Regions from separate parts of the Nonomuraea sp. NPDC050547 genome, predicted to be linked through region 1. Evidence: riboswitches for the same ligand, from Rfam matches in the RefSeq annotation. Region 1 holds a riboswitch; each other region holds the start of a gene.
The links. A riboswitch is a leader RNA that binds a small molecule or an ion and turns the genes downstream of it on or off. The one in region 1 is predicted to bind cyclic di-AMP.
Positions count from the first base shown of each region.

Region 2: linked by a shared signal. The riboswitch ahead of ACIBHY_RS43455 (coiled-coil domain-containing protein) and the one ahead of ACIBHY_RS05600 (CHAP domain-containing protein) in region 1 are both predicted to bind cyclic di-AMP.
Region 3: linked by a shared signal. The riboswitch ahead of ACIBHY_RS33740 (NlpC/P60 family protein) and the one ahead of ACIBHY_RS05600 (CHAP domain-containing protein) in region 1 are both predicted to bind cyclic di-AMP.
Region 4: linked by a shared signal. The riboswitch ahead of ACIBHY_RS06255 (D-alanyl-D-alanine carboxypeptidase family protein) and the one ahead of ACIBHY_RS05600 (CHAP domain-containing protein) in region 1 are both predicted to bind cyclic di-AMP.

Region 1 is NZ_JBITGW010000002.1:244,529-250,154, reverse strand. Features, by position in the region: gene ACIBHY_RS05615 (DUF6716 putative glycosyltransferase) at 1-930, opposite strand, end outside; gene ACIBHY_RS05610 (hypothetical protein) at 927-1,847, opposite strand; gene ACIBHY_RS05605 (aldo/keto reductase) at 1,932-2,756, shown strand; cyclic di-AMP (ydaO/yuaA leader) riboswitch at 2,909-3,045, shown strand; gene ACIBHY_RS05600 (CHAP domain-containing protein) at 3,059-3,751, shown strand; gene ACIBHY_RS05595 (oxidoreductase) at 4,215-5,144, shown strand.
Region 2 is NZ_JBITGW010000022.1:53,704-59,329, reverse strand. Features, by position in the region: gene ACIBHY_RS43460 (hypothetical protein) at 1-566, opposite strand, end outside; gene ACIBHY_RS43455 (coiled-coil domain-containing protein) at 622-1,575, opposite strand; cyclic di-AMP (ydaO/yuaA leader) riboswitch at 1,582-1,719, opposite strand; gene galT (galactose-1-phosphate uridylyltransferase) at 1,786-2,847, opposite strand; gene ACIBHY_RS43445 (DeoR/GlpR family DNA-binding transcription regulator) at 2,844-3,623, opposite strand; gene ACIBHY_RS43440 (50S ribosomal protein bL37) at 3,756-3,833, shown strand; gene ACIBHY_RS43435 (dihydrolipoyl dehydrogenase family protein) at 3,837-5,114, opposite strand; gene ACIBHY_RS43430 (TrpB-like pyridoxal phosphate-dependent enzyme) at 5,146-5,626, opposite strand, start outside.
Region 3 is NZ_JBITGW010000015.1:98,080-103,705, reverse strand. Features, by position in the region: gene ACIBHY_RS33755 (RDD family protein) at 1-315, opposite strand, end outside; gene ACIBHY_RS33750 (RDD family protein) at 429-1,703, opposite strand; gene ACIBHY_RS33745 (amino-acid N-acetyltransferase) at 1,789-2,358, opposite strand; cyclic di-AMP (ydaO/yuaA leader) riboswitch at 2,696-2,843, shown strand; gene ACIBHY_RS33740 (NlpC/P60 family protein) at 2,849-3,892, shown strand; gene ACIBHY_RS33735 (LuxR C-terminal-related transcriptional regulator) at 3,978-4,190, opposite strand; gene ACIBHY_RS33730 (cytochrome P450) at 4,542-5,600, shown strand; gene ACIBHY_RS33725 (winged helix-turn-helix transcriptional regulator) at 5,582-5,626, opposite strand, start outside.
Region 4 is NZ_JBITGW010000002.1:386,312-391,937, forward strand. Features, by position in the region: gene ACIBHY_RS06240 (NUDIX hydrolase) at 17-598, opposite strand; gene ACIBHY_RS06245 (tannase/feruloyl esterase family alpha/beta hydrolase) at 750-2,303, opposite strand; gene ACIBHY_RS06250 (TetR/AcrR family transcriptional regulator) at 2,391-3,002, shown strand; cyclic di-AMP (ydaO/yuaA leader) riboswitch at 3,135-3,277, shown strand; gene ACIBHY_RS06255 (D-alanyl-D-alanine carboxypeptidase family protein) at 3,290-4,204, shown strand; gene ACIBHY_RS06260 (multicopper oxidase family protein) at 4,575-5,626, opposite strand, start outside.

The sequences.
Region 1 (5,626 bases):
GTCGGCCAGGTCGTCGAGAGTGCCCAGCAGCCCGCTGCCGGTGAAAACCAGGTTGATCATCTCGGCGCTGACGCCGAAGTCCTCCAGCACCAGCGACGGCACGTCCCTGGCGATCGCCTCCAGCGCCGCGGTCGAGCTCACCGTCACGAACCCCGCCGCCACCGCCAGGTGCTCGTCCATCGAACCGGCGGCGAAGCGCAGCCGTCCCGGCTCGCCGAGCTCCTGCCAGAGCCGCTGATAGGGGTGACGCTCGTTGTGGGTCTGCCGCTCGCCGTCCAGGGCGCGCAGCTTGACCACGACGTCCAGGTCGGGGCGGCGATCGGCCAGCTTGGCCAGGGCAAGCAGCACCTGCTCGCGCTCCTCGCGGCCGCGCGGCACCTTGGCCTGCGTGGCGAAGACCACCCGGTCGCGCTCGCGTCCGTCCGGCTCGAAGCGGGCCCCGTCCTCCGGGACGCGCAGGAACGGCAGGCGGGCGAGCCCCACCCGCCCCCCTCCGCCGAGCCGGCCGGCCACCTCGCCGAACTCGGCCGCCTCCCGCTCGCTGTGCACGACGAACAGGTCGCACCCGCTGCGGAACAGCCAGGCCTTGTCGGTGGCGGGCACCGAGATGCCGGGCAGGCCGGTGACGAAGACGGGCCGGGGCCGCAGCTCGTCGAGCACCTCGGCGACCAGCACGTCCACCACCGGGCCCGTGCACGCCACCACGATCGCGTCGGGTCTGGTCCGCTGCGCCGTACGCCGCAAGGACCGCGCCGACAGCACCGGCGGCAGGGGACCGTCGCCGACGGCGGCGGCGATCTGCAGCGGCGAGGGCACGATCGGCGTGCGGACCACCGCGAGATCGCGCTCCCAGTCCCCGGGCAGGTCGGCGAGCAGGCAGGCCGCCCACTTCAGATACGAGTCAGAGTCGGCAACGGCCAGGATCCTCACCCGGCAACCCCCGTCAGATGTGAGCGAAGCGCCGGGGCCGCCCGGCTGGTCCACCAGTCGTCCGGCACCTCGACCGGTTCGACCGCGACCCCGCGGGTGCCGAGCAGCACACGCAGCGAGGTGATGGCGGTCGAGGGCAGGCTCAGGACGCGCTGGCTCGCGTCCAGGCCGCGAAGCGTGAGTTCGGCGGGTACCCCGGCGTCGTGCACGGTGATGCCGGGCCGTTCGCTGATCACGGCCACATCGACGGGGTCCTCGCGGCGGTGGGGAAAGTAGGCGAGCGGCTCGCTGGCGGCCAGCTCCGTCAGCCAGCGCAGGTAGCGCTCGCGGTGCACGAGCCCGTTGCGGACCAGCGAGGTGCCGAGCACGACCGTGCGCTCGGCCGGGCCGGGCGAGCGCAGGGGCTGCGCGCGCAGCCAGCCGAAGTCGTGGCAGATGAGGTCGATGCCGCGCTCGCGCACGGCGCCGGCGAGGTCGTCCTTGACGGGCAGCGCGGTGAACACCGCGGTGCTGGAGGCGGCCAGCCTGAGCGCCGCCGCCGTCCCGAGGACCCTGCGCGGCAGTCCCGCCTTGTGCCTGGCCCTCAGCAGCGCCCGATACGGCCCCGCGGCCAGCAGCTCAAGCAGCCGGAGCGTGGCCAGCCCGTCGTCCACGATGACGATGCGGCCCGGCCGCGAGGTCAGCCAGCGCAGTTGCACCCGCCCGGAGAAGGCGTCACCGACCACCTGGACCGGTCGCGGCATCTCCTCGCTCGGCCTGGCCAGCTCGAGCCCGTCGGGCAGGTCGAGCCCGGCCAGCTCGCGGCGCGTGGCCACGAGTGCGCGCTGACGCGCCCTCGGCACGATGACCGTGCGCTCACCGAGCAGCCCGGCGTGGTGGGCCTCGACGGCGCAGAGCATCTGGAGCGGCGATTCCACCCAAGCCCATTGCTTCTTCACGACGGGTTCAAGCTAGCCCGGTCGCCTTAAGCCGCAGGGAACGCCATATGAACAATGGGTCGCATGAACTCGCTGCTGCTCAACACCGACGGTGTGCAGATCCCGCAGCTCGGCTTCGGCGTCTGGCAGGTGCCCGACGACGAGGCCGAACGCGCGGTCACCACCGCGTTTCAGGCGGGATACCGCCATATCGACACCGCCAGGCTCTACTACAACGAGGAAGGGGTGGGCCGCGCCTTCCGGGAGTCGGGGCTGCCACGGGAGAAGGTGTTCATCACGACCAAGCTCTGGAACGCCGACCACGGCCGCGCCGAGGAGGCCTTCGAGGAGAGCCTGGCCCGTCTGGGCCTCGACTACGTCGACCTCTATCTCATCCACTGGCCGGTTCCAGATCAGGACAAATACCTCCAGGCATGGAAGTCCCTGGAAAAGATCTACCGAAACGGCCGGGCGCGCGCGATCGGCGTATCGAACTTCGGCGTGGAGCACCTCACCAGGCTCATCGACGAGGCCGAGATCACCCCCTCGATCAACCAGATCGAACTGCACCCGAACTTCCCCCAGATCGAACTGCGCGCCTTCCACGAGGCCAACGGAATCCTCACCGAGGCGTGGAGCCCGCTGGGCCAGGGCAAGGGCCTGCTGAACGACCCCGCCCTCGCCACATTGGCCGGAAAACACGGCAAATCACCCGCGCAGATCGTGCTCCGCTGGCACGTCCAGCTCGGCAACGTGGTGATCCCCAAGTCGGTCACGCCGGCGCGGATCAGGGAGAACATCCAGGTCTTCGGCTTCACGCTCGACCCGGAGGACATGGCTGCCATAGGAGCCCTCAACAACGGCACCCGTCTGGGACCTGATCCGGCAAATTTTAACTGGATGGGATGACCGGCTGGTGCGGCCTTTTGGCCGCACCAAGCCTTGGATGGTCATTTATGAGTTTGTAATCCCCTTGCCCCATGTATTACCTTCAGGTCATCCAAGGCATACGTCCGGGCTACCCGTTCGTTGCCAGACCATCGCACACACATCACAGGCTTTGCCTGTGACCGCTGAATCCGCACCCTCGCGGAACCGGGGACCCAGGTCCTTTGGGGTGAATCGGCGCCACGCGCCGTAGGGCAGCTTCCATGCCCGAACCCGTCAGCTAACCCGGTAAGCGGCATGGAAGCAAGGAGTCACCCCACCCGATGGCGAAGCATCGTCTTACCCGTGCCCCCAAGATCGACCTCACCCGCGCCGCTCTCGGCGTGACCATCGCCGCCACCGCGGCGTTCGCGACACACCCCGCCCAGGCCGAGACGCACGCCGCGTCCGCCGCCGCCAAGGGCGTCCCGGAAACCGTCGTCCAGGCCGAGCCCGGCAAGAAGGCCGGCAGCGACCGGCCCAAGCCCACGGCGGCCCAGGTCCTCGCGCTGGCCAAGAAGCAGATCGGCACCCGCGAGGACTCCAGGGGCGGCGGCACCAAGTTCCAGAAGTGGTACATGTCCTCCCCCCGCGCCGCCGAGACCGTCAAGCGCGACGGCGGCAACCGCCAGGCCTACCTGAACGCCGCATGGTGCGCCATGTTCGTCAGCTGGGTCGGCGAAGAGACCGGCGCCCGCACCACCGTCGGCTGGGACGCCTACACCGTCACCCACGCCAAGTGGTTCAAGAACAACAACCGATGGGGCACCGGCGCGAAGCCCGGAGCCGTCGTCTTCTTCTCGTGGAGCGGCAGCAAGAGCCTCGACTCCATCAACCACGTCGGGTTCGTCATCAAGGACAACGGCAACGGCACCATCACCACCGTCGAGGGCAACACCGGCAACGGCAAGGTCGAGGAGCGCATCCGCCCCGCCTCCCAGGTCGTCGGCTACGGCTACCCCGACTACTCGGCTTAACTTCCCCTTCCCCCCACTCTCCCTCCCAGGAACGGCGCGCCCCCTCCCCCCGGGCGCGCCGTTCCCATGTCCGGCACCCTCCCGACCCCACCACCACACTCCCCCGCTGCTCCCGTGCACCCCTTCACCCGCCGCCACCCCCGCCCCGCCCCGCGCACACCCACCCCGCCCTGACACGCCCCGCCCCGCGCACCCCCTCGCCCCGCCCCGCGCACACCCATCCCGCCCTCACACCCCGTGGGCCCGTCCCACTCCCACGCACCCCTCACCTGCGCCGACTCCATCCGTGCGCGCCCCGATCCGCCAGCCCCTCCCACGGCCACGCCATCCCGCGAACCTCCGGCCATACAACCCGGCTCCCAGCCCACGCTCCCCCGGGACCTCAAGTCCCACCCCGGCGTTGTCTCATGACCGGGGAGGGAGTGGGCGGGTTAGGGTGACGGTGATCACGTTTGGAGGGGTCATGGGATGGACCGCAGCGGACATCGGCGACCTGTCAGGCCTGGCGGCCGTGGTGACGGGAGCCAACAGCGGCGTCGGGATGATCGCCGCGGGTGAGCTGGCCAGGCGCGGGGCCACCACCGTCCTGGCCTGCCGGGACGTCGCCAAGGGCGAGGCCGCCGCCCAGCTGATGAAGAAGGCGGCTCCCGACGCCTCCATCGAGGTCAGGCAACTTGACCTGGCCGATCTGGCCTCGGTCCGAGCGTTCGCCGCCGCGTACACCGGCGGGCTCGACGTGCTGGTCAACAACGCGGGCGTGATGGCGCTGCCGTACCGGCAGACCGTGGACGGGTTCGAGATGCAGTTCGGGACCAACCACCTCGGGCACTTCGCGCTCACCGGCCTGCTGCTGCCACGGCTGCTGGAGCGTCCCGACCCCCGCGTGGTGACCGTCAGCAGCGGCATGCACAAGACGGGCCGCATCGACTTCGACGACCTCCAGGGCGAACGGTCCTACCGCAAGTGGGCCGCCTACGGGCAGTCCAAGCTGGCCAACCTGCTGTTCGCCTATGAGCTGCAGCGCCGCGCCGCCGGCGCGCTGACCAGCGTCGCCGCCCACCCCGGCTACGCCGCCACCAACCTCCAGGTCGTCGGCCCGCGCATGGAGGGCAACCCGATCCTGGAGTTCGGCTCCCGGCTGGGGAACGTGCTGTTCGCCCAGAGCGCCGAACGCGGCGCCCTGCCGCTCCTCTACGCCGCCACCGAACGCGGCCTGGCCGGCGGCACCTACGTCGGCCCCGACGGCCCGTTCGGCTCACGCGGCTACCCGGCCCCCGTCGGCTCCTCCCCCGCCTCCAAGGACCGCGCCGTCGCCGCCCGCCTGTGGACAGTCTCCGAAGCCCTCACCGGCGTCCATTACGACTTCTCCGCCGATACGGCTCCCGCCAAATAGATCTCCCTTTCGCCTCAAATAGATCTCCCATCTCGTTATTCATTCGTGATCGGCCATTCCTAAACCACACAAACACCACAGTCCCCAATAGCCACCCCGGCCATCACATTTCCCTCCCATTGGCAGCGCACTCCCGCGCAACAACCGGACCGCTGACCACACGGTGGCCCGCTTGGCAGGCCTGCCCACTTACAAGCTGCCTTGACTGCTGGCTACCTGGCCACCCGGCTACCTGGCCACTTCCTGGGCCAGCCGCACATTTATCGAGGCCGCGCGGGTCGATCGGGCTGCTGGGTGCGGGGTCGAGCGGTGCGGGTGATCGGAGTCCCGACTGCGAGGTCGAGCGGTGCGGGTGATCGGAGTCCCGACTGCGGGGTCGAGCGGTGCGGGTCGATCGGGGTGGCGGGGTTGGTGCCGACCGCTTGGGTACAGGGGACGGGAGCGCTCCCAGGCGTGACCGTGGGTGATTTGTGGTCTGGAGT
Region 2 (5,626 bases), on a different contig from region 1:
CGCCTGCCGGGCGGGATCGCGCCGGACCCCGCTTTGGAGGCCGGCTTGCGCAGCAGCGCGGACGCGCGTCCGAACAGGCGCAGCGCGCTGCGTTCCAGCAGCTCGACCATCCGGCGGATGATCTCCCGCGCGGTCGTCCTGGCGCCGCCCACGACCGGACCCACGGCGGCGAGCGAGGCGCCGGCGGTGGGGCCAGAGGCCGCGACCAGCCGCGACAGGTGCAGGGCGAGCCGCATGAGCAGGACGATCAGCGCCACCTTCATGGCCAGCACGATCGTCGCGGAGATCTGTAACGCGCCGCCGATGAGCAGCGCGGCGGTGACCGCGTCGCCGGAGCGTGCGGAGGTGTCGCGCCACTCGCCGTCGAACGCCCGGACGCCTTCGCCCTCGTTGCGTGCGGTGGTCTGGGCGGCGTGCGTGGCCGCGGTCGAGGAGACGCGCACCGCCGTCATCGCGAAGGAGATCCACTGGGTACCGGCCGCGTACAGCCGGTCCTCGTCGACGAGCGGCCACGAGACGACGATGTTGAGCAGCATGGCCAGTCCCGGCGGTGGCTGCAGCGCCACGGTGCCCCTCCTTGCCCGGTGATCACATCCGAGGGGTCACACTACTGGGGCGCACTCACTGCATGGAGATGTGCGGGTGGTCGAAGTGGTTCTCGGTGATGCTGCCGCGGTCGCTCATCGCCCGCCATCCCGATCCCATGTTGATGCGCTGCTTCCAGATGACGTACTTCACGCCGAAGCGGTTCTTGTTCTTGATCGCCCAGGCCGCGATCTGGTCGCCGAGTGCCTGGTTGGCGGCGGTGGGCATGGAGCCGCCGGTGCTCATCATGAAGTCGCAGGCCCGGCCGAGCGGGTGCTCGCCGCCGCCGCCCGAGCGGTAGCAGCCGACCTCGAAGGGCAGGTTGAAGGTCTTCTTGATCTCGTCGCGGATGATCCGCATCCGTGAGGTGATGTTGTCGGAGCCGGAGGGCAGCTCGGGGGCCCAGGAACCGTCGTTGCGCTTGCCGGTGCCGTACGGCATGAGGTCCTGGAGCTTGTCCTTGATGTCCTTGATGACGCCTTCGGCCTCGTCGCGCTCCTTGTCCACCTCATCCGCCTGCCCGGCGATCTGGGCGGTGAGCGCGGCGGCCGCGTCGGCGGCCTTCTTCTTCTCGTCGCGGGCGGCGGCGACGCCCGCGATGACCGCCTGCTCCTCGTCGGTGAGCTGCTCCAGTACGGCCGCGCCCGGCGCGTCAGGCGTGTACAGGAAGCCGGGCAGCGTGCCGCCGCTGCCCTGGTAGCGCAGCTGGGCGATCTCGGCCACCCGCCGCTCGGCCTCGACCAGGGCCGTCTCGGCGGTGGCCAGGCGCGCTTGGGCGGACTTCTCCGCCTCCTTCGCCTTGGCGAGGGCCACGCGCTTGCCGTTGTAACTCTCGATGAGCTTGTCCACCTGGGTGTTGAGCTTCTTCAGCTCGGCCCGCAGCTGCTTCTCGCTCGGCTTGGGCGCGGCGAGCGCGCTCGCCGGGGTGAGCGCCACAGCTGCGGCGGTGATGAGACCGATGGCCAGAGCCGCGGGGGACGCAACCGCCACGTGGGGGATTCCTCTCCATCTGCCGGCCGGGTTAGCTGACGGGTTCGGGCATGGAGATGCCCTACCACCGAAGTGGATTCACCCCAGGTGAGGCTGGGTCCCCGGCTCCTGGGCAACACGCCCGGGATTAGGCGGCAACGGCTGTGACAACCGGTGCGTGAGGGATATTAGTAGTAAATGGCGGGTAACGCGACTTCAAGTGGAAATCAATTAGTGATCTACCTGTGATCGAAGCAGGCGTGCGGCCTCCTCGGGCAGCACGTCGTTGACGAAGGCCCCCATCGCCGACTCCGACCCCGCCAGGTACTTGAGCTTGCCGGGCGCGCGCCTGATCGAGAACAGCTCCAGGTGCAGATGTCCCAGCTCACGCAGGTACTGCACCGGCGCCTGGTGCCAGGCCGAGATGTACGGCATGGCCACCCCGAAGATCCCGTCCAGCGCCCGCAGCACCGAGGTGTAGAGCGGCGCGAAGGCCGCCCGCTCCGCCTCGGTCAGCGCCGCGAGGTCCGGCACCTGCCGATGCGGGTAGACATGCACCTCGTACGGCCAGCGCGCCGCGGCCGGCACGAAGGCGGTCCACAACTCGTTGGCCGCCACGACCCGCTCCCCGGCCCGTTCGGCGGCCAGCACGTCCGCGAACAGCCCCGGCCGCCGCTGCGCCGCCGCGAGCTGCAGCTTGGTCCGCGGCGTCACGTAGGGGTAGGCGTAGATCTGCCCGTGCGGGTGGGGCAGCGTGATCCCGATCTCCTCGCCCCGGTTCTCGAAGACGAAGACCTGCTCCACGCCCTCGATCGCGGACAGCTCGGCGGTGCGGTCCGCCCACGCCTCCATGACCAGTTCGACCTGCGCGTCGGTCAGCCGTGAGAACGACGAGGAGTGCTCGGAGGTGAAGCACACCACCTCACACCGCCCCGCCCCCGGCCGCACCTCACTCAGGCCGCCCACATCGTGATAAGTCCCAAAATTTCCGCTGAAAGATGGGAAGCGGTTCTCGAACACCACCACGTCATAGTCGTGCGCCGGGATCTCCGAGGCCCGCGTGTCGGACGACGGGCACAACGGGCACTCGTCGGCGGGCGGCAGGAACGTCCGCGTCTGCCGGTGCCCCGCGATCGCGATCCACTCCTCGGTCAGCGGGTCGTAGCGCAGCTCCGAGGCGAGCGGCCGGGGGTCGAGCGGGCGCCGGTCCACCGCGCCGCGGTCGGCGTCGTCGCGCCGGTCGAAGTAGATCAGCTCTCGCCCGTCGGCCAGGTGGGTGATGGTGCGCTTCACTGCGTGCCCTCCGCGATGATCAGTTCCCCGACGCGCTCGGCCAGCTCGGCGCGCGCCTCGGCGGGCAGACCCTGGTCGCTGATGACGACGTCGGCCTCTGCCAGGTCGGCGATCGTGCTGATGCCGACGGTGTTCCACTTGGTGTGGTCGGCCGGCACGACCAGGCGGTGGGCGGCGGCCACCAGTTCCCGGTCGGTCTCCGACTCCAGCAGGTTCGGCGTGGTGAACCCGGCGCGCGCGCTCATCCCGTGCACGCCCAGGAACAGCGTGTCCACGTGCAGGCGGCGGATCGCGGCGACGGCGACGGGACCGACCAGCGCGTCGGAGGGCGTGCGGACGCCGCCGGTGAGCACCACCGTGCGGTCGGCGCGCGGGGCGCGGTGGAAGACGTCGGCGACCGGGACCGAGTTCGTGATGACGGTGAGGTCGGGCACCGAGACCAGGTGGTGGGCCAGCGCCCACGTGGTGGTGCCCGCCGACAGGGCGACCGCGGTGCCGGGCCCGACCAGCTCGGCGGCGCGGCGCGCGATCGACTCCTTCTCCTGCTGCTGGCGGGCGGACTTGGCGGTGAAGCCCGGCTCCTCCGTGGAGCCGGGGCCGAGCGTGGTCGCGCCGCCGTGCACCTTCTCCAGCAGGCCGCGCTCGGCCAGGGACTCCAGATCGCGCCGGACGGTCATGTCGGAGACGCCGAGCTCGCGCACGAGGTCGGCCACGCGGACGCCGCCGCTGGCCCGGACCCGTTCGAGGATCGTCTGTTGCCGCTGCTGTGCGAGCACGCGCTCTCCTTCCAACAAGTTCAAACAGATTATGACATGAACATGTTGAAGAATGTGAGGTCGCTTGCCGGGGGGCCTGGTGTGGGATACGCATGCCGTACCGGAAAAGGCCCGCTCAAAGGAGGACGACGGATGGCAAGGCGCGCCCGCAAGTCCCGAGCACGCAAGAAGAAGAAGGCCAACCACGGCAAGCGCCCCGCGTCGCGCTGACGGTCACCCGGCCGCGGTGAGCTCCTTCACGGCGGCCGAAACCGCCCGGTGGAACGTCGGGTAGGCGTAGATCATCTCGTCGAGCCTGGGGAGCGGGACACGGGCGTGCACCGCCAGCGTCAGCAGTCCCAGGACCTCGCCCCCGGGCGGCGCCGCCACGGTCGCGCCGACCAGGACACCGTCGGCGGCCACCAGCTTGACCAGCCCCTCGGCCTGGGCGATGTACCCGCGCGTGCCCAGATCGCCCATGGCGACGCGCACATCCAGGCCCCGCTCGCGGGCCTGCGCCTCGGTCAGGCCCACCGCGCCCACCTCGGGATCGGTGAAGGTCACCCGGGGCACGGCGTGGTACTCGGCCTCGTGCACGGGCTCGCCGAGGATCTCCTTGACCACGATGTTCGCCTGGTACATCGACATGTGGGTGAAAGCGCCCTTGCCTACCGCGTCGCCGATCGCCCAGACGCCCTCGGCCGCGCGCATCCGCGCGTCCACGGGAATCGCCCGCGCGCTCTCGTCGAGACCGATCGCGCCGACGCCCAGCGCCTTCAGATCCACCCGGCGGCCCGTCGCCACCAGCAGCCGCTCCGCCTCGGCGCCGCCGACCGTGAAACGGCCGTCCCCGTAGTCCACGCGCGCGACCTTGGCCGAGGTCCGCACGTCGATGCCGCGCCCGGCGAAGACCTTCTCCAGCAGCGCGCCGGCCTCCGGCTCTTCGAGGGCGATCAGCCGCTCGGCGGCCTCGACCACCGTCACCGCCACGCCGAACGTCCGGAACATCTGCGCCAGCTCGACCCCGATCGCACCGCCGCCCAGCACGATGATCGACTCGGGCAGCTCGGCGTTCTCGATCGCCTGATGGTTGGTCCAGTACGGCGTGCCCGCCAGCCCCTCGATCGGCGGCACCGCCGCCTGCGAACCGGTCGCGATCACGATGCCGCGCGCCGCGCGCAGCACCTGGTCGCCGACGGTCACCTCGCCCGGCCCGGTGACGCGCCCGTGGCCCCTGAACAGGTGGCCGCCCTTGCCGGTGAAGCGGTCGGCGGCCACCTTGTCGTCCCAGGAGTCGGTGGCCTCGCGCACCCGGCGTACCAGCGCCGCCCACTCGCGCGAGGTCTCCGCCTCATGGATCATGATCTTCGAGGGGATGCAGCCCCAGTAGGGGCACTCGCCGCCCACCAGGTTCGACTCGACGGCGGCCACGCGCAGCCCCGCCTCCGCCAGCCGGCCGGCCACGTCCTCGCCGCCCGGACCCATCCCCAGCACGATCACATCGACGTCCATGCTCAGTACATAACCAGCCCTGAGCCGGAGTTCACCCGGAACGTGGCAAATTCGCCAGCGCCTGGTCGACCCGCTCCTGCGGCAGCGCGTAGTCCTCCAGTTCGCCCGCCAGGTAGCGGTCGTAGGCGCCGAGGTCGAAGTGGCCGTGGCCGCACAGCGCGGTCAGCAGCACCTTCTCCTCGCCGCTCTCCTTGCAGCGCAGCGCCTCGGCGATCGTCTCGGCCAGCGCGTGCGTCGGCTCCGGCGCCGGCACGATCCCCTCCGTACGCGCGAAGCGCACACCGGCCTCGAAACACTCGCTCTGCGACCGGGTGACCGCCTCGAACAAGCCCAGCTCGTACATGTGCGACAGCAGCGGCGACATGCCGTGATAGCGCAGCCCGCCCGCGTGGATCGGATCCGGCACGAAGTCGTGGCCGAGCGTGTGCATCTTCAGCAGCGGCGTGAACCCGGCCGTGTCGCCGAAGTCGTATGCGTAGCGGCCGCGGGTGAACGACGGGCACGCCTCCGGT
Region 3 (5,626 bases), on a different contig from region 1:
CAGCCCATGGGAGGTGACAACGGCGCCGTCCGCCTGAACCACGCGAATCCGCATGATCGCCTGCCCGAAGGTGCGGCCGCCCGCGGAATGCGACACCCAGTCGTAGAGCGTATAGACAAGGCCCGCGCCGAACCAGGCGATGACCTCGGGCCAGCGGCCCTCGAAGACCTCCAGCAGCCCTACAGACCGGAAGAGTGTCCACAGCCCGATGAACAGAATGTAATAGAACACGCCGAAGACCAGGGCCTCAATGAGGCGCGCGACCAGCCGCTCCCACCATTCGGCGGTCACTGCGCGTTGGGCGGGCGCGGCCATAGCCTCAACCTCTCGACGGCCTTTAGGTCGGCTGTCCCCTCATTCTGGTACGGCACGGCGCCACATGAAACAGGGGCCACCGGGCGGTGACCCCTGAATCCATGACACGACCACTACTTGATCTTGACCACCACGGTACGCGCGACCTTGTCGGCGAACGTCTGCTGCAGCGGCTTGTCCCACAGCTGCGAGGCGCCGTTCAGCGCGACGAAGATGTAGCCGAGCCAGCCGAGGAACGGGATGCCCGAGATCAGGTACCCGCCCCACGTCACGCCGGCCCGCTTTATCGCGACGTCGGTGGACAGCCCGCCGGGCGGCATGGCGCCGCCGACCGGGACGATCTTGATGCCCATGACGATCTTGCCGACCGTCTGCCCGTTCATCTTGGTCATGATCAGCTCGTAGGCGATGTAGACCGCCCCGACCAGCACACCCGAGATGAGGCCGACGAGCACCGGGCCGAAGAAGCCCGAGCTGGAACCGTCGAGCGAGCTGTACGTCGCCAGGAAGATGCCGGCCATGATCAGAGTGATCACCCAGTAGACGATGCCGAAGAGCACACCGTCGATGATTCGGGCGACCAGACGCTGCCACCACTCGGCCAGCGGCGCGGGCGCGCCGGGCGGCTGGACGCCCACCGGCTGACCGTAGGCCTGGCCGTAGCCGGGCTGGAAGCCCTGCTGGCCGTAGCCCTGCGGCTGCTGCTGGCCGTAACCCTGCTGCGGCTGCTGCTGACCATAACCAGGCTGCTGGCCGTAACCCGGCTGGGCGTACTGCTGCCCGGACGGGGCCTGCTGGCCGTAGCCGGGCTGCTGCTGACCGTAGCCAGGTTGCGAGCCGGGCTGCTGACCGTACTGAGGCTGCTGGCCATAGCCGGGCTGCTGCTGACCGTAACCCGGCTGGGAGCCGGGCTGCTGGCCGTAACCGGGCTGCTGGCCGTACTCGGGCTGCTGCTGGCCGTAGCCGGGCTGCGACTGGGCCTGCTGGCCGTAACCGGGCTGCTGGCCGTAGCCAGGCTGCTGCTGGCCGTAACCGGGCTGGGAGCCCGGCTGCTGGCCGTACTCGGGCTGCTGCTGGGCCTGCTGGCCGTAACCAAGCTGCTGGCCGTAACCCGGCTGCGAGCCGGGCTGCTGGCCGTACTGAGGCTGCTGCTGACCGTATCCCTGCTGCTGGCCGTACTGGGGCTGCTGACCGTAACCCGGCTGGGAGCCGGACTGCTGTCCGTATCCCTGCTGGCCGTAGGGGTCGCCGTCTTGGCGGTAACCCACGACGGTCACGTCCGGGTCGGGCTCGCCCTGTGCGTGGCCCGCGTTGTGCTGTCCGTATTCGGGAGTCCCGGAGTTGTCGCCGGGGTCGTCCTGTGGATACGGCGGCTGTCCGGTGCTCACCGTGTCACCTCGCTTCGAGTGTGCATGTGGCACATGTCAGGACACATGCCTTCGCTGCCCAACGTATCGACATAGGTATCTACAATCACCTTTCCCTTTGGTCGAGGTCCGAGTCAAACGACGGCAGGTGGAGCAGCATCCTGGTGTTGCCCAGGGTGTTGGGCTTGACGTGCTCCAAGTCGAGGAACTCGGCTACGCCCTCGTCATAGGAGGCGAGCAGCTCGGCATAGACCTCGGGAGATACCGGCGTGCCCTGGATCGGGCGGAACCCATGCGCGGCGAAGAAATCCACCGCGAATGTCAGGCAGAACACCCGCCCCAGCCCGAGTTCGCGGGCCGTTCCGATCAAAGCGGTAACGATTTGGCCCCCGACCCCGAGACCGCGGGCGTCGGGGTCGACGGCCACGGTGCGAATCTCGGCGAGGTCCTCCCACAACACGTGCAGGGCACCGCATCCGACGACCTGCCCGCCACGCTCAGCCACCCAGAACTCCTGGACGTCCTCGTAAAGAGTGACCGTGGCTTTTTCCAGCAGGCGCGGCCCGGCTCCGGCATAGGTGTCGACCAGGCGCCTGATCGTCCGGACGTCCGGCGTGCGAGCTCGCCGCACGACGACCTCGATGTCGGGTACCGCCCGTTCGGCGACCTGTTCCATGGCACTTCAGAGTACAGACGCAATTACGGCTGCCCCCTATTTGCCCACCTACTTCCTCAACCATCTCATCCAGTGGACGAGCATGCCCGACAACAGCCGTCTCCCCCTCAACCACCAGGCGAATAGCCGGTGACGAGCAATGATTCCCCCGGTGACGCCGAACCTCACGTACGTCCCATGCACCCGCAAAGCGCACATAAAGTCGCTCCAGTACGGCGGAGCACGTGATCCCCCCGTGACACTTCGGTTGTGAAACCTCAACAGACTTGGCAGTTCTGGTTGAGCACGAACCTGGAGTGCACTAGTGTCCAGCGTCGATGTCACCCGCGTCCTTACGCGCGGCGGCACGCCTAATCCCCTCCCCTGGGGAGCCGGGGACCCGCCAGTGGCCGCAGGCCATCCGGGGTGAATCCGAGCCACGGCTCGGTAGGGCTGCTCCGGCCCGAACCCGTCAGCTAACCCGGTAGGCGGCCACGAGAGGAGCTGGTTGGTGAAGCGCACGCGTAACCGTGAAGGGAAGCCCGCGGGCAAGCATGCCCGCCCTCCCGAACCAGGCATCAAGAAGCGGCTGGTCGTCCTGACGGCAGCCGTAGCCGCGGTGACGTTCACCGTCACGCCTCTCGGTTCCGCAGCCGCCGACCCGAAGCCGTCGCTCAAGCAGTTGTCGGAGCAGGCCGAGAAGCTCCACACGGAGATCGAGACGCTCAGCGAGCAGTTCAACGGCCAGCGCGTGAAGCTCAGGGACGCCCAGAAGGCCGTCGACGCCGCCAAGAAGACGCTGGCCTCCAGTGAGGCCGATCTCGCCACCAAGCGCCAGCGGGCGGGCATGCTCGCGCAGAGCGAGTACATGATGGGCGGCTTCAGCCGCGCCCTCGCCTTCGCCGCCTCCGACGACCCCGAGCTCTTCCTCGACCGCGCCGCGACCAGTTACGCGCTGGAGCAGCAGCAGGGCGAGGAGGTCAACCAGGTCACCCGCGCCAGGGAACTGGCCGAGAAGGCCCAGTCCGAGGCGAAGACCCGCATCGACAAGGTCACCGAGATCGTCGAGGACCTGGACGCGCGGCGCGACAAGATCGGCAAGCTGGTCAAGAAGGTCGAGAGCGACCTGTTCCAGCGGGCCATCGGCGAGGCCGGGCGGCCGGGCACCCGCGCGGTGCGGGTCAGCCTGCCGATCGCCGGCGCCGGCAAGGCGGCCGAGGCGGCCAGGTGGGCGCTGACCCAGCAGCTCAAGCCGTACGTGTGGGGCGCGGAGGGTCCCAGCTCCTACGACTGCTCCGGCCTGGTCATGGCGGCCTACCAGCGGGTCGGCATCTCGCTGCCGCATTACACCGGCGACCAGTGGACGGCCGGCACCCGCATCTCGCGCGAGGAGCTGCGCCCCGGTGACCTGGTGTTCTTCTACAGCGACCTGCACCACGTCGGCATCTACGTCGGCGGCGGCATGATGGTGCACGCGCCGCAGACCGGCGACGTCGTGCGCCTGGCGTCGATCTCCCGTCGCCCGTGGGCGGGCGCGGTCCGCATCGCGAACTGACCCCGCCGAAGAGACGGAACCAGGACCCCATGCCAGCCAAAACCGACCCCGCCGGTCGAACCGGCGGGGTCGGGTCTCAGCCCTGCTAGATCAGCTGGCGGCGTGCCGCCCAGGCCACCGCCTCGATGGCGGTGGCCACACCGATCCTGTCGCATATCCCTCGCAAACGGCGGCGTACCGTGCGTCCGCTGATCTCCAGCCGGCGCCCTACCCGATCGACCGTGACTCCCTTGGCCAGCTCGGCGAGCAAGGCTAAATCGGCGTGGCTCAGCTCAACGCCCTCGGTGAGCACATCCATCGGGAGCCCTCCCCCCAACAGCAGAACTCGCAGACGTATCGGACCGCGCAACGCGCTCGTCTCGCAGACGGTAAACGCATTCAGGAAAGGTCGTCAAGCTCGACAATTGCCCAGCTTGACCAGCTGTATTGACATGATCAAACCTATGTGAACTACTCGCCATATGTCGTCACACTTCGGGGCACGATGAGCGATCTCACTGATCCTTACAACGCCCCTCGGTCACCGACACTGACCCCCGCCGACGTGCTGGGATTCGATCCGTTCGATCCCGGGTTCCGGCGTGACCCGTACGGAAAGTATCGGGAGCTTCGCGAGCGTGGCGATTTATTTCATACCCGCGGCGGTTTGGTGGTAGCCACATCACACGAGCACGTCTCGGCGATGCTGCGCGACCCCCGCTTCGGCCACGGACACGTCCCGCCGGGCACCGATGACCCTGACCGGCCGCAGGTGTCCTTCCTGCGTCTCGACCCGCCCGACCACACGCGGCTGCGGGCTCTGGTCAGCCGGGCGTTCACGCCCCGCATGCTCGAACGGCTGCGCCCCAGAATCGAGGCGATCACCGCGGAGCTGCTCGGCGCCATGGGCGAGGAGGCCGACCTGGTCGCCGAGTTCGCCTATCCGCTGCCGGTCCTGGTGATCACCGAGATGCTCGGCGTGCCGCCCGAGGACTACGAGCGCTTCCGCGGCTGGAGCGAGACGCTGGCCCGCAGCCTCGACCCGATGCTGCCCTCCGGCCAGGCGGACACCACCGAGCGGGCCGGTCTGGAGTTCCGCGCGTACTTCCGCGAACTGCTGGCCGAGCGGCGCGTACGCCCCGGCGAGGACCTGCTCAGCGCCCTGACCCAGGTCCAGGAGCTCACCGAGGCCGAACTCCTGGCCACCTGCGTCCTGCTGCTGGTCGCCGGGCACGAGACGACCGTCAACCTGATCGCCAACGGTGTGCTCAACCTGGCCAGGCACGGCATGCTCCACCGCGCGGCGGACGATCCCCAGCCGGTGGTCGAGGAGGTGCTGCGCTACGACCCGCCGGTGCAGCTCACCGCCAGGACGGCGCTGCGGGAGGCGGAGCTGGGCGGCACCGCGGTGCCCGCGGGCACGCCGGTGATGGCGCTGGTCGGGGCGGCCAACCGCGACCCGGCCGTCTTCCCCGACCCGGACCGCTTCGATCCGGGACGCTTTGATCCGGGACGCTTTGATCCGGGACGGGCGCCGGAGCGGCATCTGGCCTTCGGGCTCGGGATCCACTTCTGCCTCGGGGCCACGCTGGCGCGCATGGAGGGCGAGATCGCGCTGCGGGCGCTGGCCGAGGCGGCGCCGGAGCTGAAGCTGGTCGAGGAGGCGCCGCCGTACAAGGAGAACGTGGTTTTGAGGGGGTTGGCCCGGCTTCAGGTGCGGTTGTCGTAGAGGGTCCTGGCGGCCTGGACGTCCTC
Region 4 (5,626 bases), 140 kb from region 1:
CAGGGATCGGCACATGTCACGTCTCTCCGGGTGCTGGGCGTGCATCAGTCGCTGATGGGGTCGATCGCGCGCAGGACCTGGGCGCGCCGGGCGCGCTCCTGGTGCCGGCGAGCCGGCGGGTCGGCAGCCAGGCCAGTGCCTGCGGTCGCGATGGGAGCTCACCGGCCAGCAGCGGTGGCAGCAGCCCGGCCAATCCCTGTGGCGCGATGAGCTCCTCGGTGGAGGCCAAGTCATCCGGCGTCCACCAGCGCTCGCCCCGCAGCAGGCGCGTCTCGTGTTCCTCGGGCTGGGGCTCGACCTTCGCAAGACCTTCGATCCGGACGAAGAAGTAGCTGCTGTGCGACTGTCCCGGTGCTCCGGAGAGCCGAGGGCCCGTCGCGGTGGCGATCACCGGGCCGAGCAGGCCCGGCGGCACCACGAATCCCGTCTCCTCGCGAGCCTCGCGGATCGCGGCTTCCTCAGCAGTCTCGCCCGGTTCGATGCCCCCGCCAGGGGGAATCCAGATGCCGGGCCAGTTCGCCGAGTTCAGCTGCTGCAGGAGCACGCGGCCGTGCGCGTCGAGCATCAGCAGACGCGCGGTCGCGCGGATCTCGCTCATGCCGGGAGTGTACGGAGTGCGGGCTGACGCCGGCCTCACCTGCTCCGACCGCTTCCAGCGCGCCCGAGCTCATGCGGTTGGCCCACAGGCCGTGAGCACGAACGCGGCCAGGCCGACCACGAGGAAACTGCCTCGCGCGCTCGCCTTCTCGCTAGTGCGCGTCATGAGGGGATCCGCAGGTGAAGTTCGCGGCGTCCTCGATGCTGCCCGAGCCCTTGTAGAGCGCGACGGCAGGATACGGGCACAGGGGCCGGCTGCGGCCGCTCGCCGGGTGGGTCGCGAGGATGGAGGCGGGCGCCGTGCCCCGGTTGATCCACTGTTCCATCGCCGTGAGCGCGTCGAACGTGTTCGGCCCTGGCCCGCCCGCGCAATGGCCCATCCCGGGTGCCATGAACAGGCGGAAGAAGCCGGCGGTCCGCGCCGCGCCCATCTCGGCGACGACCTTCCTGTGGTACGCGACCGGGGCCGTACCGCTCAAGGCGGGGTCGGACCAGCCGTGCACCATGAGCAGCTTGCCGCCTCGGGCCCTGTAGGCCGTGAGGTCGGGGTCGGTCGCGTCAAGCAGCGCGCGTATCCGCTCGACGGCCGGCCGATCTTTGGCGAGGTCGAACCTGGTGAGGTCATAGCTCGGATCGCTGAACAGGAAGTACCGCAGGAACTCGTTGGCGAACGTGTACGACAACGGTGCGGCCAGGCTGAAGGGGAAGACGAGCTTGCCGTCGGGTCCCATCTGCGGGGGCGCCGAGCCGGTGATGTAGGACCGCCACAGCTCCTCGTGTCCGGCGGGATGTCCCCGGAGCGGCCCGGGTCCACGATAGATGGTCCGTGCGGCGGCGGCCTGGGCCCGGGTCAGCTTGCCGGGGCCGATGAGCCGGCCGGGGTTGACGGCCGCCTTGCGCGGATCGGCGACCAGGCCGTCGGTCAGCCCGTCCCGGGCGTCGCCCCGCTTCAGCGATTCCGCCGAGAGGATCGGCAGCGTGCTGGGCGACAGCCAGGACCCGGAGGTGGCCAGTTGTGCCTGTGCCTGCGAGATCCAGCGCAGGAACGTGTCGCCTGCGGCGAACGCGGGGCCCTCGGCGATCACTCCGTCATAGTCCGCGGGGTAGCGCTGGACCTCCATGAGGCCCTGCCGTCCCCCGTTGGAGCACCCGTTGAAGATGGCCTTGCGCGTGTCGCGCCCGTAGTGGATCGCGGTGATCGCCTTCGCCGCGACCGTGCTGACGTGGACGCCTCGGTAGGCGTAGTCGATCTGCTTGGGCCGGTTGCCGAGCGCCCACCTGCCGTCGAGTTCGGGGTGGCCTAACGGGCTCGCGCCTTGGTGTCCGGTGTCGGTGGCGGCCGAGGCGTAGCCGCGTCTCAGCCCCTCGTCGAACGGAACGATGTGCCCGGCGAGCCCGCCCACGCCCTGGAAGTAGAAGTCCGAGTTCCACGCGGCCGGCAGGCCCAAGCGGAAGTTCACCCGATTGCTGGGGACGGTCGCGTCGCCCGGCGTGGTGACATAGGCGTCGACCAGGCAGTGCTCCGGTACCGAGGTCGTCGCGGTCACCGTCGTGGCTCGGGTGATCGTCGTGTCGGTCACGGTCGCGTTCATCAGGGCCGCGCATCGGCCGGCGTCCGCCCGTACGGGATCGCCGACCGCGACGAGGGCGGCGGCCAGCGGCAGGCACGAGATGATGCCCACCTTGGTTCGGCTGGGTCGGCGCATTCCGCCTCCAAACACAGGGGGTACTATTTTTGAGTACCTGGTACCCTTCACGGTACCCCGAGAGTCGGCATCCCCGAAAGTGCAGGCATGACCGGATATCCTCGACCGCCCGTCGCCCTCTCGCTCGGGCGTTCCTTCACGAGCCGGCAGGAAAGCGTGCTCGCCGAGCTGGAGGAGATCTTCCTTCGGGAGGGATTTCGCCGGCTGACGATTCAGGAACTCGCCGCCCGGCTGCACTGCTCGCGGCGTACCCTCTATGACCTGGCGCCCAGCAAGGACGAGCTCGTCGCGCTCGTCGTCGACCGGTTCCTGCAGCGCGTCGGCCGGCAGGCGATGGCTCAGGCGAGGGCGCTGGAGGAGCCGCTCGGGCGAGTCCACGCCTACATGTCCGCGGCCAGCGGGGCGCTGACCCGCGCGGCTCGGGCGTTCTCGGTCGATGTCGCCGGGCAGCCGGGAATCCGCCGGCTGTTCCAGGAGCATTACCGGTTCGCCACGTCCGTCGCCGCCGCACTCATCCAGGAGGGCATAGACGGCGGCGCATTCCGCGAAACGGACGCGCGCCTCGTGGCGGAGGTGATCTACGCCGCCCTGGACCGGCTGCAGGATCCGGAGGTGCTCGAGCATCTCGGCCGGACGAACGCGGAGGCGTTCCAGGAGCTGTTCGACCTGATCGTGCTTGGTCTGGCCCGCCCGTCGTAAGAAGGGGGAAAATGTACTGTTTGCACGATATGTACTTTTTGGTAGTGTCTCGGGCATTGCGTGGCGGACCCTAGACGGGTTCGTTGCCTTTTCATTGCCCGGACCGTGCGTCTCCTGGGGAACCCGCAGGACGACGTCCGGCCGCCGAATCCATTTTCACGGAGCCGGGGACCCACTCTTCTTGGGGTGAATCGGACGCTCGCTCGACGGCGACCGTAGGGCACTTCCCAGCCCGAACCCGTCAGCTAACCCGGTAGGCGGCATGGAAGCAAGGAGCAAAGTCCTTCATGCCCACCGATCCCAAGAACCGGCTGAACCGCGCGCTGCTCGGCCTTGCCGTCACCGCGCTCGCCATGACCGCCTGCGCCACCGCTGCGCAGGCCACCCCTCCGGTCGGGCCCGACGACCCGCCGACGTCCCGCTCCCACGTTCAGGAAGCCGCGGCGCACGCCCCCACGGTGCTCGGCCGTGCGGCTCATGTGATCGACACCAAGACCGGCAAGGTCTACTTCAGCAAGAAGGCCGATCTTCGTTTGCCCGTGGCCAGCATCACCAAGGTGATGACCGCCTACACCGTGCTGAAGGAGGCCAGGCCGAGTGACGTCGTCAAGGTCACCTCTGGGGATGTTCGCTACGCCTCGAAGGACGGTGCCTCGGTGGCCGGCCTGCGCGCGGGCGACCGGCTGACCGTAGAGAATCTGCTGTACGCCCTGCTGTTGCCCTCCGGCGCGGATGCCGCCCACGCGCTCGCCCGCGTGTACGGCCCGGGCGTCGACGCGTTCACCGCGAAGATGAACGCCGCCGCTCGCGAGCTCGGCATGCGGGACACGCTCTACGTCAACGCCGACGGGATGCCCGCCAAGGGGGGCGGCTACTCCACCGCACGCGACCAGACGCGGCTGGCCCAGGCCGCCCTGGGCAGCCAGACGCTCAAGAAGGTCGCCTCCAGCCGGTCTCGCTCGGTGTCCGCCACGGCGGAGCACCGCGCCTACTCCTGGCGGAACACGAATCGGCTCCTTGGCAAGCCGGGCGCCGTCGGCCTGAAGACCGGCTACACCCGGGCCGCCGGCTACACGCTCTCCTTCGCCGCCGATCGTGAGGGCCGGCAGCTGGCCGGTGTGATTCTTGGAGAGACCAGCTCCACCCGCCGCTTCCAGACCGCTCAGAGGCTGCTCGACTGGGCGGCCGGCGGGCAACGCTGACCCATGGGGGCGTAGACGCCGACGCTGACCTCCCAGGTGGCGGTCAGGGGACCGGTATCGCGGCTTCCTCGGTGAGTTCGCCGTCGGTCATGGTCAAGGCAAGGTCAAGACCCACCTGGTGCGCATCTACGCCAAACTCGGCGTCGACTCCCGAACCGCCGCCGTCGCCTCCAAGCGAGGCCTCATCCGCCCTCCACAATCACGTTCCCATGATGCCCCCGCCCCCATGAATGGATGTCACTGCCGGCGCTCCCGCGGGACGGCGCCTCTGACGGTGAAGCCGTCCGGGGTGACATTGATCGAGACGGTCCCCGGCGTGGCGGCAAGGGCGGCGCGCAAGCCGGCATCCTTCGCGTCGAAGCCCATGCCGTCAGCGCTCACCGTGAAGAGCAGGCCGTTCGTGCTGGTGGTGACGGCGACGGACACCATCGCGGCCCTGGCTCGCTCCTCGACGACGGCCAAAACCTGGGTGACACACGCGAGCACCGCTTCGGCCACCCGATCGGGTACCTCCTCGGCCGGCAGTGCCCATGTCTCCACCTGGATGCCGGAGCGATTGGACCAGTCGGCCAGTCGCTCCTTGAGCGCCTGGGTCAGGGTCGTGTCCTGCTGTGCGTGTATGCGCATCCATCTCACCTTCATCTACTATGAACAATAGTAGATTCAGGCGACCTTCGAGGGCGTGCTGAGCCGTTTCACACGGGGCGATTCCAGCACCTCCGCACGGTGGCGCTGCTGGTCGGTGGCAGGCTTGATTCTGCGGGCACTCGCCAGGCGGCACGATGACGGTGTCCTTGCGGATGCCGGACGGCAGGGCGAAGGTGTGCCCGTGGAGATGCATGGGGTGCCACATCGTCGTCCGGTTGACGAAGGAATGGCGCACCCTCTCTCCCGAGCGCACCGGCGCGACGGTCTCGGGGTCGTACTTCTTGCCATTGATCGCCCAGTCGTAGGCCGCCATGGCGCCGGTGAGCTCCAGCCTGACGGTGCGGTCGGGCCGCCGTTGCGGCAGCCGTACCTGCTCATGAGGTTGGAGCTTCGCGTAGCGGACGACCTCGCCATCGAGCTCACGCGGACGATGGCCGGGCTTGGGCGCCGCGGCTCGGGTGCTGGTGCGGACCAGCGCGCGAGCCGCGGCGGCCTTGCCTTCGGCGAGCGCGACCAGCGGGAAGACGCCGTCCTTGAGGGTGACCAGCACGTCGTAGCGCTCGCCCATGCCGACGAGCAGCGCGTCGACGTCCTTCGGCTGTACGGCGAAGCCGTCGGTGTGGGTGATGGTCATCCGGTGACCGGCCAGAGCCACGCGGAACGCGGTGTCGCCACCGGCGTTGATCAGCCGGATGCGCAGCCGGGTGCCCGGCTTGGCGCGGTAGGTCTGCGGTTCGGCGGGTACGCGGCCGTTGACCAGGAAGTGCGGGTAGC